DNA from 2 places in the Glutamicibacter endophyticus genome. Region 1 is predicted to be linked to the other one. Evidence: riboswitches for the same ligand, from Rfam matches in the RefSeq annotation. Region 1 holds a riboswitch; the other holds the start of a gene.
What was found. A riboswitch is a leader RNA that binds a small molecule or an ion and turns the genes downstream of it on or off. The one in region 1 is predicted to bind S-adenosylmethionine.
Positions count from the first base shown of each region.

Region 2: another riboswitch for S-adenosylmethionine. It lies ahead of ACJD00_RS04465 (bifunctional o-acetylhomoserine/o-acetylserine sulfhydrylase); the one in region 1 lies ahead of ACJD00_RS01620 (acyl-CoA dehydrogenase family protein).

Region 1 covers NZ_CP174200.1:307,247-311,761, forward strand. Annotated here, with positions in the region: gene katG (catalase/peroxidase HPI) at 1-132, opposite strand, end outside; gene ACJD00_RS01610 (Fur family transcriptional regulator) at 211-636, opposite strand; gene ACJD00_RS01615 (ABC transporter ATP-binding protein) at 1,068-1,877, opposite strand; SAM riboswitch class I at 1,883-1,984, opposite strand; SAM riboswitch class I at 2,250-2,341, shown strand; gene ACJD00_RS01620 (acyl-CoA dehydrogenase family protein) at 2,360-3,700, shown strand; gene ACJD00_RS01625 (substrate-binding domain-containing protein) at 3,887-4,515, opposite strand, start outside.
Region 2 covers NZ_CP174200.1:936,098-940,612, reverse strand. Annotated here, with positions in the region: gene ACJD00_RS04475 (class I SAM-dependent methyltransferase) at 1-79, shown strand, start outside; gene metX (homoserine O-acetyltransferase MetX) at 322-1,473, opposite strand; gene ACJD00_RS04465 (bifunctional o-acetylhomoserine/o-acetylserine sulfhydrylase) at 1,479-2,822, opposite strand; SAM riboswitch class IV at 2,915-3,034, opposite strand; gene ACJD00_RS04460 (VOC family protein) at 3,389-4,033, shown strand; gene ACJD00_RS04455 (GNAT family acetyltransferase) at 4,088-4,515, opposite strand, start outside.

The DNA of each region.
Region 1 (4,515 bases):
GGTCACCGAGGTGTTCTTGGCCAGAATCTTCAGGTTTAGCTTGTTGGGCCACCACTCACTGTTGGCGTTGCCCTGAGTTGGGTGGACTCGGCCTGCGCCGACCACGGGGCACTTGCCTGCGTTCTCAGACATTTGGTTCCTTCCAGGGAATTGGGTTGGGGGATAATCGCGCATCCCGACGGCTATGGACCGTTGGATGCGGTGAATTCGTTACGGTGTCTGCGAGGAAAACTGGCACTCGGGGCACAGCCCCCAGTAGATAACCTCGGCCTCGTCGATCAGGAAGCCATGGTCATCCGAGGCGCAAAGGCAGGGTGAATCTCCCACGGAGCAATCCACATCGGCAACCATGCCGCAATTGCGGCACACCACATGGTGATGGTTGTCGCCTACCCGCGCCTCATAACGTGCGCTGTGCCCATGAGGCTGAATTTTGCGTACCACGCCCAGCTCGGTGAGGAGCTTAAGGGAGTCATAGACAGCCTGATGAGACACCGTCGGGTACTGTTCACGCACCGCTGCGATCACCGTTTCGGTGTCCGCGTGCGGATGCGAGGTGACGGCAGAGAGCACCGCGACGCGTGGACGCGTCACGCGCAGGGATGCCGCCCGCAGTACCTCTTCGATTCCGACCATCTCAGTCACAGTCTCCAGCATGACGGCTTTTTTTGAATGAGTCAAGATAACGAAAGGTGTGTTGCAGGTTACGTAAACTTAACGCGCTCGGTACGGTTTCGTGGTCTCCAACGGGGGCTCGTGTTGCCGCATTAATCGGCGCCCCGTGCCGCGCACATTTTCGCGGAGTTGGCTTTGGTGCACCTAGCGCGAACGTAACCTGCCGTGCCTTGGTTTCACCGGGAGATCCTTCAGGTTGGGCCCGGTAGTGGTGAACGTAGTATTCCCCTGTGTTCCGGAGGGCACCAGTTCACCGTGGGCGGCAACCAGAAGACGCCAGTCTCGCGACAGCGCAGGTCCACGGGGGAGTGCGAGAACTAGGTGGCTCGCTGGTTGATCGGAGCAAGGCGCATGCACCGGTGTGGCCTGCCGCAGGGGCGATGTGCGCTGTATTAGTCGGTGTGGTTATCGACGCTGAGCAAATCCTGCAACATGTTGCGGTGCGCGCCGAAGTCGCCGTCGCGGCGCTGGTGCCCGGCCGCGGTGTCTAGGCGCAGATCCCGGATGACGCCGGCCGGAATGCCCGGTGCCTCGCGGCCCAGTACGATCACTCGGTCCGCTAACTGCAGGGCCTCGTCGACATCGTGGGTCACGAGCAACACTGTGGTGGGAATGGCCGCGTGAACCGCGCGCAACAGCTCCTGCAATTCGAGTCGAGTCAGCGCATCCAGAGCCCCGAAGGGTTCATCAAGGAGCAGCACGCCGGGGCGGCGGGCTAGGGCGCGAGCCAGCGAGACGCGTTGCGCAAGGCCGTCTGAGATTTCCTGCGGGTGCACGTCGGCTACCTGTGCCAGGCCGGTAATCTCGAGCAGTTCATCGATCAGGGTGGTGCCCTCGTTCTGGTCCAAACCCAGTGGCAGGCCGAGCTCGATATTTTCGCGAATCGAACGCCACGGCAGCAGTCTTGGTTCTTGGAAGGCGACCGAGCAGCGCTCGTCAATCCCGGCCACCGGCAAGTCGCCGATGAGCACCTGCCCGGAGCTTGGCGTATCTAGCCCGCTAGCTGCGCGCAACAAGGTGGATTTTCCGCATCCGCTTGGGCCCAGAATGGCCACCAGTTCACCGGCGGCGATCTCGAGGTTAAAGTCCTGCAGTACTCGGCGGGTTTCGCTGCGTGTGCTAAAGGTGCGTGCAAGCCGGCGGAAGCTCAGCGGCAGGGCAGTATTGGTTGAGGTGTGCGCGGGTGCGTAGGCAAGTGCCATGATCATCTCCATCGGTTCTGGCGGTAGCACCGTCCGCGACCAGTTCATGGGCGTGGTGGTTGCTGCGGCGTCGTCGAGCCAGATCTCTCGGCCGCTCGGGATGGTTCCGCAACAATCGAACCGCGTCGAATGAACCGAGGGCAAACCTTTCGTAACATGACGAATCTTCGAAAGATGGTGGCCGGACGCGAGAAATTCTGATTCTTCTTTTGATAAGTGTGGATTCGTTGATGAACTTGAAGGATCGACGAAGCGCCTTTCGTGGCCACCGGCCTACATCTCCTGAAGTATGACTGGCGTCACTACTACGGCTCGTTACTTTGTGACGCCCGGCTTGGGACGTGAAAGGACGTAACGCTACAAATGATTACGAACCCATCCAGAGCGGCCGAGAGATCTGGCTCGACGACGCCGCAGCAACCACCCGCGTGACGGGCCGGTGCTACCGCCAGATCCGATGGAAAGAAATGAGGATTTTTCCAGTGTCTTTCGACAACGCCAACATGGACTTCAACGCATTGAGTGACCCCGCCGGGGCTTCGGCCCGTAATCTAGATGACCACGTAGAGCCGGTGGCCGTGCGCCAACTGTTAAAGGTCACTCCCGGGCCGTGCGCGGATGAGCAGTACGAACGCCTGGCTGCGATTTTTCGTCCGGTGTTCGCGCAAATCGCTGACGGAACCAATGAACGCGAGCAGCTTCGTCAGCTTCCCTTTGAACAGGTCGGCTGGCTCAATCGCGAGCGTTTTGGGGCGTTGCGGTTACCGGTCGAAGCCGGTGGCCACGGGGCACGGCTTTCGGATGTATTTCGCTTGTTGATCGAGTTGGCTGAGGCGGATTCCCACATTGCTCAACTGTGGCGGGCGCATATTGCCTTCACCGAGCATGTGCTCCGGCTTGAGGACGAGGCACTGCGTAAAAAGTGGATCGCGCGCATTGCGTCCGGACATATCGTCGGTAACGCCTACACCGAAAAGGGCGGCAATCCGCTCGGGACACTGAATACGGCCGTCAGTGAGGTCAATGGCCGCTGGGTCGTTAACGGCGAAAAGTACTATTGCACCGGCACCATTTTCGCGGATTGGACCACCGTCGCGGTCAGCCACCCGCAGCGCCCGGGGCGTCACATTGCCGTGGTTTCCACCCAGCACAGCGGCGTTAAAATCATCGATGACTGGGACGGGTTCGGCCAGCAACTGACCGGCACCGGCACCACCGAATTCAGCAATGTCCCGGTAGATAGCTTCATGCCCGAAGACCCCATCGATCCGGAAGCCGCGATCTTCCAGCTCGTGCTGCTTGCGGTCCAGGCAGGTATCGGCCGGTCGGCGCTGAACGACATGCGCCTGGCGGTTCAGTCGCGTACCCGCAGCTTCTCCACCGGCACCGGCGTGCCGGTGCATCAGGAACCACAGGTATTGCAATTGGTCGGGGAGGTCTCCGGTGCGGTGTTCGCCAGCGATGCGGTGGTGATGGGGGCCGTTTTGGAGGTTGAAGCCGCGCTGGCCGACAGCAACCTCAATGACCACGAGCGTTTCGCCGTGTGTGAGCTGGCCGCCAACCGCGCGCAGAGCGTAGTGCAGCCCATGGTTATCGCTGCCACCAATAAGCTTTTCGACGGGCTGGGGGCTTCGGCCACCCGAGCGTCCTTTAACTTCGACCGGCACTGGCGCAATGCGCGCACCATCGCCACCCACAATCCTGCGGTCTACAAGTCACGTATCGTTGGCGACTACGAAATCAACGGTGTGCAACCCAAGCGCCTGTCGGTAACCGGCGAGGTGACCTCAACGTCTCATACCAACACCACTGGCGGATTCTAGAGGCGGCTGGCTTCCCATGCGCCGGAACTGACGCGGAACTCTGACCAAACTCGTCGCGATGAACTGTCCCGTGCCTCGGCCCGGGACAGCGATCGATGACACGCTCGATCATCCCCGTGGACACAAAGAGCGCTGGCCCCAGACAGAAGTCTGGGGCCAGCGACTTTTTGAAGCTACGTGCTGCCGTTACTTGCCTTCGGTAATCGGGCCAAGCACCGGATCGTCGGCGTATGCCTCGGTGACGTTCTCCTTGGTTACGATCTGCGGATCCAGCAGATTCGCCGGAACGGTCTTCGAGCCGTTATCGAAGGACTCTGCATCGGTGACCTTTGGCTCTTCACCAGCCTGTAGTGCCTTGACCATATCGATCGCCTCGGCCACCAGGTTGCGGGTGTCCTTGTTGATCGTGGAGTACTGCTCCCCGGCCATGATCGACTTCACCGATTCGACCTCGGAGTCCTGACCGGTGACCACCGGAAGATCCTTACCGGCAGCCTTGACCGAGGTCAGCACGGCGCGGGCCAGGGTGTCATTCGGGGAGAGCACACCATCGAGGTCTTCCTTGCCGTAGTTACCGGTCAAGATGGTGTCCATGCGCTTCTGCGCATTTTCGGACTTCCAGCCCTGGGTTACGGCCTGCTCGAAGGACTTCTGCCCGGAGAGTACCTTCAGGGTTCCGTCGTCGATCTTCGGCTTCAGCACGCTCATGGCTCCGTTGAAGAAGTCATCGGCGTTGGCATCATCCGGGGAACCGGCGAAGAGCTCGATGTTGTAGGGAGCCTTGCCCTTCTTCTCGAGCCCCTCGAGCAGTGCCT
Region 2 (4,515 bases), 630 kb from region 1:
CGACTGGCAGCACTCCGCTTTTACCGGTACCGAGCCGCTGATGATCTTCGTGGCTACTGCCGGGACGCGGCGGAGCTGATCAGATGCGCCGGTCGTCGATCTCCGTCCGCATGGCGGCGCTGATCAGCGCCCTCTTTGCCATGCTGAGCTTCTGGTCTCTGGGCACAGGGAACGACCGGGCAGCTATAGGCTGTGGCGCTATGGCCGTGCTCTGGGTGGGCGTGTGCCTCTGGCGCTCCCGCCAACGAACTACGGCCCGCAACCGCGAAGCTCCATCGCATACTGAGGAGTCGGATTACGGGCCGTAGCGCATTTCCATATTTAGGGCTCTTGCTCGAAAACCAGATGGCTGAGCACCCCGTGCAGCTGTTTGGCGTCCGTCAGGAAACCATCGTGGCCAATGGGTGAGTCGATGTAGTACACCGGCTTCGGCACAGGCAGTGCCGCGGCCAGCCGTTCGGACTGTTCCGGGAAGTACAGTCGATCGCTACGCACTGCCGCAATTACCACGTTGACCTCCGCGAGCCGGGCCAATGCCGCCTCGAAGGAATCGAAACCACGCGCGATATCGTGGCTCATCAGCGCCTCGGTGAGCACCACATAGCTGTTCGCATCGAAACGGTTGACCAGCTTGCCGGCCTGGTGGTCGAGGTAGCTCTCCACCTGGTAGCGACCGCGTGGCCAGGTTGCAGATCCCAGTGGTTGTTCTTGGCCCTGCGCCGTCCGCCCGAAGCGGTGTTCCAGTTCCGCCTCGGAACGGTACGTAATGTGGGCCAATTTGCGGGCGATACCCAAACCCGCATCGGGGCCTACGGCATTTGCGTAGTAGTCCCCTTGAGCGAAGTATGGGTCCTGCCGAATCGATTCGATTTGCACCTGAGCGAAGGCGATCTGTTCGGCAGTGGACTGACCGGTGGCAGCCATAACCACCAGATTCCTCACCCGATCCGGATACTGCACGGCCCATTCCAGAGCGCGCGCTCCACCCATGGAACCACCCATCACCGCATGAAACACGTCGATCCCTAGGACATCGGCGAGTTTCGCCTCGACGTGCACCGCATCGCGAATTGTGGTGAACGGGAAGCGCGACCCATAGGGACGGCCATGCGCGTCGTGGCTCGATGGTCCGGTGGAACCGTTGCACCCACCGAGCATATTGACGCTGAGCACGAAATATTTATCCGTGTCCACGGTGAGCCCCGGACCTACGAAGTCAGCCCACCAGCCGGGCTGTGCGGCATGCCCGGTTGCCACATGTGCATCTCCGGTCAGCGCATGCAGCACCAGCACCGCGTTGCTGCCCTCGGCATTGAGCGTGCCAAAGGTTTCGTAGGCCAGCTCCACCTCGGGCAGGTACCCTCCGGTTTCAAAATGGTGCTCACCCACGGACAGGCGGCGCACAATGCCGTCCTGTCCGTCGATGGTCGGGTGATCCGAATACGTCGGCTCGGTAGTCACGGGTATGCTCATATGCCTTAGCGTGTCTCTTGCAATTCCTTCGAGCCGAGCTCACCTACGGCGGCGAAGCCGAGCTCGAGATCGGCCAGAATATCCTGGATATTTTCGATGCCAACGCTCAACCGCACGAGGCCCGGACGCACACCGGCGGCCAGACGTTCCTCGGCGGAGAGCTGCGCGTGCGTGGTGGAGTCGGGGTGCACCACCAGCGAGCGCACGTCGCCGATGTTGGCAAGGTTGGAGTGAAGCTTGAGTCCATCGACAAAGGCTTGCCCGGCGGCGGTGCCACCGGCCACTTCGAAGGCCACGATGGCCCCAACACCCTGCGGAGCGTACTTCTGCCCACGCTCGTACCATGGCGACGAAGGAAGCCCCGCGTAGCTGACGGATTCGACCAGTTCGTGCTGTTCAAGGAATTCCGCCACGGCCTTGGCATTGGCCACGTGGCGCTCCACGCGCAACGACAACGTCTCAAGTCCCTGTGCGATCAGGAACGCGTTGAAAGGTGCCACCGCGGATCCGAGGTCACGCAGGAGCTGGACCCGGGCCTTGAGGATGTAGGCCAAGTTGGCCCCGAAAATGCCGTTGACGCCAAGGTCACGGGCGAAGACCAGGCCGTTGTAGGACTCGTCCGGGGTGTTGAAGCCCGGGAATCGTTCCGGGTCCTTAGCGAAGTCGAAATTCCCCGAGTCAACGATTACGCCAGCGATGGCGGTGCCATGTCCGCCGAGGTACTTGGTGGCCGAATGAATGACAATATCGGCGCCCCACTCGATCGGACGGACCAGGTACGGCGTCGCTAGGGTGTTGTCCACGAGCAACGGCACGCCGGCTTCGTGGGCCACGGCGGCCACACCTTCGATGTCCAGCACGTCCTGGCGCGGGTTGGAGACTACCTCACCGAAGAAGGCCTTGGTGTTTGGACGCACGGCCTCGCGCCATGCCTCGAGATTGTCCGGGTCGGCCACGAAGGTAACCTCAATGCCCAGACGCTTCAGGGTGTGCTTGAGCAGGTTCTGCGTACCACCGTAAAGGCTGGGGCTGGCCACGATGTGATCGCCGGCTTCGGCGAGATTCAGAATGGCGAAACTGGTTGCTGCCTGCCCGGAGGACAGTAGCAGTGCGCCCACGCCGCCTTCGAGATCTGCGATGCGGTTTTCGACGGCTTCCTGCGTGGGATTGCCGATACGGGTATAGATCGGCTCAAGTTCTTGAAGTGCAAATCGCGCCGCGGCGCTCTCGGCACTCGGGAAGACGAACGACGTGGTCTGGTAGATCGGTAGCGCACGTGCACCGGTCACCGGGTCAGGTGTCTGTCCTGCGTGGATCTGACGAGTTTCAAAGGACCAATTCTGGCTCATGGTTTTCCTCCAATTAGTTCATAACTAGTTAGGGGTACACCACTGAAAACACACCTGCATGGAAGACCACACGGTGGCGCCTTCCAGGGAGTAACCCGCGCTTGTCCTGAGCACGCATCTGCGTGCAGGGCCAGGTCTTCACCCGGGGCACCCCACCGCGGTTGGAGGGTTGCCGTCCAGCGAGCCGGGGCTTGTCGCTGGAACTCATGACCTAGCTATAAGTCTGCCGACTGTCGAAGAATTTTGCAATCTGTGACATATTGACGTGACGCAGTGGGTCACAATCACGTAATCAGGGAATCAGATCAAAGAATATTCGACCAGCACCCTGAAGCGGGAAACCCTGGACAGAAAACCGCGCGACTTCAGAACGCAGCGCGCTTACCTAGACACCACCGTCGCCCCACTTCTGGCAGCACTGCATAGTGATCGACCAAACCAGCTCGAGGGCAACACTTTGGATGCGACCTGCGGTTTACTCCAGCAAATAGGCTCAATGACGGGCCCAAACTCAACTAAGGTAACCCTAAGTCGAGACTTGAATCACATGGTGCAATGATGTAGCCATGATGAGGCTAGATCACGTTTCGTACGCTTGTGGCCCAGATGGGCTGATGCCTACTGCCGAGCGGGTATCCAAGACCTTGGGATTGGATTTCGTCAAAGGTGGCGTGCATCCACGATTCGGAACTCGCAACGTAATTTTTCCGCTAACGAACAATCAGTACCTCGAAGTTGTCGAGGTACTGAATCACCCGGCCAGCGACAAGGCCCCCTTCGGCCAAGCGGTGCGGGCCCGCTCCGAGGCCGGCGGCGGCTGGATGGGCTGGGTTGTCTCACTCGATGACCTCTCGGACGCCGAGCAACGGCTGGGTCGTGAATCCGTGCCGGGTAACCGCAAGTTCCCAGATGGCCGTGAGCTGACTTGGCGCCAGATCGGCATCAAGGGACTCATCGCCGATCCGCAGGTCCCCTACCTAATTCGCTGGGACGAGGGCACCGAGGAATTGCACCCCTCACGCGCGCTAGAACCGCGCGGTTCGATTTCGCAGATCTCGATCGCCGGATCACGTGATCGGGTACTCGAATGGCTTGGACAACCGCGTGAGGTAGTCCTAGGCGACGTCATCATGAATTACCAGGCGCCGAACGGGACTCCTGGCATCATGTCGGTAACCTTCGAAACTCCGAATGGCACCGTGGTTCTTTAGAACTTTGCAGTGTGAGGTCGGCATACGCCCTTGGGGCGTGCCGACCTCCACGTTTTAAGGCGATGCATCCAGCGTCTGTGGAAGAACCATTCCCAGCACCTCGACGCGTTGTCTTTCAAAACCCAAGGCGCGATAGAAGTCACGGGCCTGCTCATTGCCATCGCGCACCATCAATTGGACCTTGGGTACTCCTCGCTGTTCAAGCCAACTCGTCCCCGCCTGCACCATTGCACGCCCGAAGCCTCGACGCCGCGCCTCCTGAGCTACCGCAAGATAATAAAGCCACCCACGGTGCCCGTCGTGGCCTACCATCACCGAAGCGACCAGCTGCCCGTCGACCATCCCGAGGAGCAGATCCGACGAGGGCCCCGTGATAGCGCGGCGGATATCTGCCCGAGCATCATTCCAGGGTCGCAGTAGCTCGGCCTCCTCCCACAAAGAAATCAGGGCGGTACCGTGCTCTTCGGTGGCGGCAACAATTC